DNA from 2 places in the Pseudoalteromonas sp. PPB1 genome. Region 1 is predicted to be linked to the other one. Evidence: riboswitches for the same ligand, from Rfam matches in the RefSeq annotation. Region 1 holds a riboswitch; the other holds the start of a gene.
What was found. A riboswitch is a leader RNA that binds a small molecule or an ion and turns the genes downstream of it on or off. The one in region 1 is predicted to bind cobalamin.
Positions count from the first base shown of each region.

Region 1 (3,411 bases):
TGCCTCTTGTAATGTAGGTTCAAGAAGGTGTTTAAACACCCTTTGTGCGCGCAGCTGTGCGACTGGGTTACAGGGACCAAACAGGCTTTTGCCGGGGCCGGTATATTCAACGGTTGTGCTGTCAGGCTTCCACCCACCCATACTGGTAGAAAGAAAAAACAATCCTTGCTGCTCGTTAAGTGCATCGGTGATGGGCGCCAACGCCTGGATCCCGTTGTGGCTCAAAATGACATTGGCATCCTGAGTAAGATGAGGCTTTAGCGACATAAAGGCGTCAGTAAGCTGATAGGATTTAACCGGGATAATACATAGTGAAACAGGCTGTTGTTGTTGCGCCAGGGCTTGCCAGGTCACGCACTTTACGGCCAGCTGTTTGCGCTGTAGATGCGTTTGGAAAAATACCGCCTCAGTAGGTGTTCGGGTGATCAGGGTAACCTGATGGGTGTTTGCCAGTTTTTCGGCAAGTAACAAGCCTATCGCTCCTTTGCCGACTATAAACAACTCAGACATATGATTTGCCTGTTTTGCGGCAGTAGATCCAATAGACGGCAAAGTAGCTGATGGCGCCCGCAAGATCGGCCATAAAGTCTCCCCAGGAAGCTTGACGATAGGGGAGTGAGTCCTGCATCCACTCAATGCCAGCACCGTAAAGCGTTAGCAGTACCAGATGAAACCAGATCTTAAAGCGAAATGCATGGTGAGAGAAAAACGCCAGTATGAAAAATACCCCAAAGTGGGCGACTTTGTCGGCGTGTTCAAATCTAACAATTTGATTGGTCTGGATCTCTTTGGCAAACAAAAAAGTGCAAACGGCTAAAGAGAGTAATAACAGGCATTGATAAAGTCGACGCGCCACAAATACTTCCAAATCATTAGGGGTGAAAAATCCAGTATATCATTGAAATCTGAAAATGGGATGAAGCTACGCAATTCCGTTCCGAATTATAAAACGCGTGTTTAGAGGGTGGTCGCGCCGTGGCCTTTGGGTTGCTATAATCCGGAAAAACATTATCCAGGAGCTAGATATGCCTTCTTTTGACATTGTGTCTGAAATTGATATGACTGAGGCGAGAAACACTGTTGATAACGCCGATCGTGAACTGAGCACGCGTTTTGATTTTCGTGGTGTAGAAGCCTCATTTGAGCTGAACGATGAAGTGATCACGCTGAAAAGTGAGTCAGAACAACAAGTGATGCAATTATTCGATATGTTGGTAGGGAAAGCGGCAAAGCGTGGCTTGGACGTGGCTAGTTTTGAGCTTAAAAATGTCGAAAAGTCGGGTAAGTACGTGTCACGTAAAGTGATGCTGAAGCAAGGTATCGACAAAGATATGGCAAAGAAAGTGGTTAAGGCCATCAAAGACTCGAAGATCAAAGTGCAAGCTTCAATTCAGGGCGAAACAGTGCGCGTGACTGGTAAAAAGCGTGATGATTTGCAAGAAACCATGCAATTGATCCGCGGCGCAGAGCTTGGTCAGCCTTTCCAGTTTAAAAACTTTCGGGATTAATCACGTAAGTTGAACCTTTCTTGTGTTTGGCATGCTAAAGATCAATAAATATTTTTAGCATGCTAGACGTCCGTTGCTTTTTATTCCCAGATCTCCGACAATAGCGCCAATTTTTCAGGGTGTCAGATCAGGAGCCTGGAGCCTCTTAAAGATCTGAATAATCGGGAAGCTGGTGCATGCCACAGGAACAGGCATTAGTCCGGCGCTGCCCCCGCAACGGTGAGCTTATCGCAACTAAGAGGTTGTGGTAAGTAAGTCCGGAAACCGGCCCTGAAGCACACTCAATAGTTGTAATTCACGCGGTGGGCGTGGATCAGGGGAACCCATGTTTAAAAAATCTACTTTAACCACAGCCATGCTGGCTGTGCTGCCTTTCTCAGTGTTGTCTGCGCAAGACATTGAACATATCACGATTACAGCGAACAAATTTGAACAAGCCAGTGTGGATACATTGACCTCCGTAGCGGTTGTTGAGCGTGCTGAAATTGAGCGTGCTAATGTGCGTGATGTACCTACTTTGCTTAACAATTTAGCTGGTATTGATGTGGTGCGCAGTGGTGGTTATGGCCAGAAGGCCAGCGTCTTTGTACGTGGTGCCGCGACTAAATATACCTTAGTGTTGGTGGACGGTGTGCGGATCAGTGATGCCAATTCGGGCGATGTGTCTTTTACGAATATTCCGGTAAACAGCATTGAGCGCATTGAAGTACTCAAGGGCGCACGCGCGGCCATTTATGGCTCTGACGCGGTTGCCGGGGTGATTAACATCATTACCCGTGAACAGAAAGGTCATCAACTGGCACTGACTTCGGGCAGTCGCAACTATGGCGGTGCTCAGTTGGCTGGCCAATTTGAGGCAGATAAACTGACAGTGAATTACCATTTTGGCTATGAGAGCACAGATGGTTATGATGTAACCGCTAAAGACCCGGCAGCGCCGCGCTCTAAAGAGCATGACAGTGATGCGTATGACAACACCAATATGGGCATTAAACTGGGCTACGACCTGTCGCAGTACGGCCAACTTGCGCTCTATGCACAACACAGTGAGGGAGAAGCGGATTACGACTCATCATTTGGCAATGACGCGTACAAGTTTGATAATTACACCACTAAGCTGGCGTGGCAGAAGCAATCGGATGTCTTGATCCAGGAAGCCTCTATCAGTCTGGCCCAGGAAGAAAATACCCAATTCCTGTCGGTTGTACCAGATGGCACACCCCCCCCACCCAATGATGTTTACAGCACCAAGCGGGATGAAATTGAGTATCGCGCTCGTTACAAACTGACACCATCTGTTCAGCTAATGGGCGGTGTGAGTCGCCTCAATGAGGACCTGTCTTCATCTAGCGCACAATTCTCGATTGCTGAGCGTGATAATACCGCTGTGTTTGCTGCTGCTTTTTACGATGACAAGCGCTGGTTACTGAATGCTGTCGTGCGCAGTGATGACTATGAACATCACGGACGTGCGAACACGTATACGGCTGATGTTGGCTTCAGAGCATCCGACATTGTCACCTTTCGGGTAAACCATGGCACCGCATTTCGTGCCCCCAGTCTGACCAATGCGTTTGTCAAAGACAGCCCCTGGTATCTGCCTAATATCGACATTAAGCCGGAAGAAGGTACCTACAATGAGTTAGGGGTGACGGTGGATACGGCCTCGGTGCGCTATGATGTGGCCATCTTCGATAACCGCATTGATAACCTGATCAGCAATGAGTTTGACGCGCAAACAAACAAGTATATTCCTGCTAATGTGGGCCGTGCGCACATGAAAGGGATTGAGTTAAGTGCACAGTTTTCGGCGCTGGGCCTGGAGCATGCAGCCAATCTGACTTTGCTGGATGCCAGAGACAAAGAAAAGCGTGAAGACTTGCCTCGTCGCCCGGGCAAAGCA
Region 1 covers NZ_JACEQV010000001.1:355,529-358,939, reverse strand. Annotated here, with positions in the region: gene IY568_RS01605 (ketopantoate reductase family protein) at 1-510, opposite strand, end outside; gene IY568_RS01600 (VanZ family protein) at 503-856, opposite strand; gene IY568_RS01595 (YajQ family cyclic di-GMP-binding protein) at 1,026-1,508, shown strand; cobalamin riboswitch at 1,609-1,796, shown strand; gene IY568_RS01590 (TonB-dependent receptor domain-containing protein) at 1,834-3,411, shown strand, end outside.

Region 2 (3,411 bases), 280 kb from region 1:
GCCAACCAGGTCATGCCGATCAGTGATGATTTCAGGAAGGTGATCGCTGAGTCAATCCGACTGGGTTTGTCAACTCAGACACTGGATGTCACCATGGGACCTTTAATTGATTTGTGGGGGTTTGGCCCAGACAAGCGTCCGACCAAGCGACCTTCTGAGCAGCAGCTGGCGCAAATGCGTGAGCAAATTGGCCTCGATAAACTGACTCTGACAGAAGCAGGTTTGGCCAAAACGTTGGATCATCTGGAATTGTCTTTCTCTGCCACGGCAAAAGGTTATGGCATAGATAAAGTGGCAGAACTGATCGAGTCGCACGGGATCAGTAACTATATGGTTGAAATTGGTGGTGAGCTGAGATTGTCGGGCACTAAACCTGAGGATGAGCCCTGGCGTATTGCCATTGAAAAGCCGGATGCACCGGTTGGGCAACGACAAATCCATAAAGTGATTGAGCCAGGTAAGAACAGTGTTGCAACTTCAGGCGACTATCGTATTTTCTATGAAATGGATGGCGAGACCTTCACCCATCTGATTGACCCGGGCACGGGTAAGCCTGTTAAACACGACCTGGTATCTGTAACAGTATTGCACCCATCTGCGATGACAGCCGATGGTCTTGCTACGGCCCTAACTGTGATGGGGACTGAACGGGCGAGAGCATACGCGGAGTTACATAACCTGCCAGTCTATTTGATCAGCAAAAGTGATGAAGGCCTGGAGGTTTACCCCAGCAGTGCGTTCATACCTTATTTATAATGAGATCTGCATCGCGAACGTTTTAACTTAGGTGCGTTTAGTTATATAATGAGCACAATTAACCGTCACCAGTCCGCGATAGCGGATGGATATGCAAAAGAGGCCTGAAATGTCACTATTTTTACTTACCTTTGGGTTGTTGTTATTGATCGCCGTTGCGATGGCAGTCGGGGTCATAGTACAAAAGAAATCAATGGCCAGCAGTTGTGGCGGTCTGGGCTCTATGGGTATCGACAAGATCTGTGATTGTGATGACCCGTGCGACAAACGTAAGAAGCGTCTCGCAAAAGAGCAAATGTGGAAGGAAAACCAAATTCTCTAATCCACTGACATCATCGAAAACGCAAGCCCTGGCTTGCGTTTTTACGTTTCGGACCCCGAATAACAGTGCCCTAGCTTAATGCAACGAACCCTGTATTTTATTCGCCACGGCGAACCCCGGGAAACCGGCCGTTTGCTCGGAAGTACTGATATGTCTGCAAGCGCGTCGGGCAATGAACAAGTGCATGCCCAACTCGAGGTGTGTGATGGGATTGCACAGGTGATTGCCTCTCCATTGCAGCGATGCCAGGCGGTCGCTCGTACGTTTTGTGAAACCACCGGTTTGCCACTGCAGATAGAACCTCGACTCAGTGAAATGCATTTTGGTGACTGGGATGGTGAACGCTACGACACGCTCTGGCAGTCAGCACGAGCACCTGGCATCGGCGACTTTTGGCAAAGTCCCTGGCAGCACACCCCGCCAAATGGGGAGTCCATGTCGGCATTCCATCTACGTTTATATGATTGGTGGCAGCAGTTCACCGCAAGCCCCTCATGTGAGCCTGTGGCGATTGTCACTCATGCGGGCGTTATTAAGCAATTACTGGCCATCTGGCTGGGTTTACCTGCTGAGTTTGATAGTCACTTGTCTCGTGCAGAGATCGGATACGCCAAAATGGTTAAAGTATCGGTCTTCTTTGATGAGACCGGTCAAGCCTGGCCGAAAGTTGTGTTTTAGACGTCTGGACTTCATAATAAGGCCTAAATTTAGCATCGTATTGTATTGGCAGTCATTGGGAATGAGGTGTAAATCCTCAGCTGTCCCCGCAACTGTAATAGACTGAGAGTCTGAAGCCAGATACCAAGGCCAATACCTACACTTAAGCGGGCGCACTTAAGTCAGTTCAGAACGTCAGTCGTGACAACGCGAATGGCTGGCTCTGCGCTGCTGCCTGCATTTGAGGCGGTATGACTTCACCACAAATCTCCGTGCATAACCTGAATCTGACATTGGGTGACAAACCTATTCTGACAGCACTTAATTTTGCCATTCAACGTGGCCAGTTTATTGGTCTGATTGGGCCGAATGGGGCAGGGAAGTCCAGTTTATTACGTTGCCTGTATCGCTACTGGCATCCTAGCGAGGGGGAGATACGCTATGCCGGCAAATCTTTATCCGATTATCCTCGCCGTGCCTATGCGCGCCAGGTGGCGGTGGTATTGCAGGAGATCCCCAGCCAGTTCAACCTGGCGCTGTTCGAGGTAGTTGCCATGGGCGTGACGCCGCATAAAACGCTGTTTTCAGCTGTTAATACAAGGGATAAGCAACTGATCCTGGAAGCCCTTGAGCGGGTCGGCCTGAGCCACAAAGCACAACAGCAATTTGATGCTCTGTCGGGCGGTGAAAAGCAACGGGCGATGATCGCCAGAGCCATGGTACAGCAGCCTGAACTGCTGATCATGGATGAGCCCACCAGTCATCTGGATGTGAAGTATCAGATCCAGATCATGGAGCTGGCTAAGGCCATGGGGGTGACCGTTATTGCTTCATTTCATGATCTCAATCTTGCAGCGGCACTCAGCGATGAGTTGCTGGTACTGGAGCAAGGTCACTTGCTTGCTCAGGGAACCCCGTTAGAGGTGATAACGCCGGGCTTACTGAGTGATGTTTTTGGCGTCTGTGCTGACGTTGAGACAGTCCCCGGGCCGGATCGCAATGCGTCGGGTGTGCCACACATTCGTTATCACTACGGGTATCAATAATGAAGGCCTTGCTTATACCCGGGTTGCTCTGTGCCTGTTTGGCCAGCATGCTCACTGCACTGTCTGTCGGGGCAGTGTCACTTAGCTGGAGTGAGGTCTGGCAGGCTTTAAGCAGTTATGACAACAGTGTGCTGAATCAAAAGATTGTGGTTGAACTGCGATTACCACGTACCTTGCTGGCTTTTTTTGCGGGGGCCGGGCTGGCCATTGCCGGGCTTATTTTGCAAACCGTGACCCGCAACCCGCTCGCCGATCCGTATTTATTTGGCATTTCCTCCGGGGCGTCATTTGGTGTGGTGTTGTTGGTTGTATTATTTGGTGTACAAAGCGCACTGGCCTTATCCGGTGCGGCGTTTGCTGGCAGCGCAGTGGCTATGAGCCTGTTGTTGCTCATTGCGTTTCACAAAGGCACAGCACTGGTCGAGAACATGTTGTTGTCAGGTGTCGCGCTGACCTTTTTATTTTCTGCCTTTACCAGCTTACTGCTCTATTGGAGCGACCCGCAGGCCATAAGTGCCATTATATTCTGGAGTCTGGGCAGTTTCAGCCGTGCAGACTGGCAATGGCTGTGGTTACCCGCTCTGGTCGTGTCGATAGGCTGTACAGTGATGTTACTGATGCGCCGAAGCC
Region 2 covers NZ_JACEQV010000001.1:76,980-80,390, reverse strand. Annotated here, with positions in the region: gene IY568_RS00335 (FAD:protein FMN transferase) at 1-756, shown strand, start outside; gene nqrM ((Na+)-NQR maturation NqrM) at 866-1,078, shown strand; gene IY568_RS00325 (histidine phosphatase family protein) at 1,157-1,756, shown strand; cobalamin riboswitch at 1,786-1,905, shown strand; gene IY568_RS00320 (ABC transporter ATP-binding protein) at 1,987-2,781, shown strand; gene IY568_RS00315 (FecCD family ABC transporter permease) at 2,781-3,411, shown strand, end outside.
Region 2: linked by a shared signal. The riboswitch ahead of IY568_RS00320 (ABC transporter ATP-binding protein) and the one ahead of IY568_RS01590 (TonB-dependent receptor domain-containing protein) in region 1 are both predicted to bind cobalamin.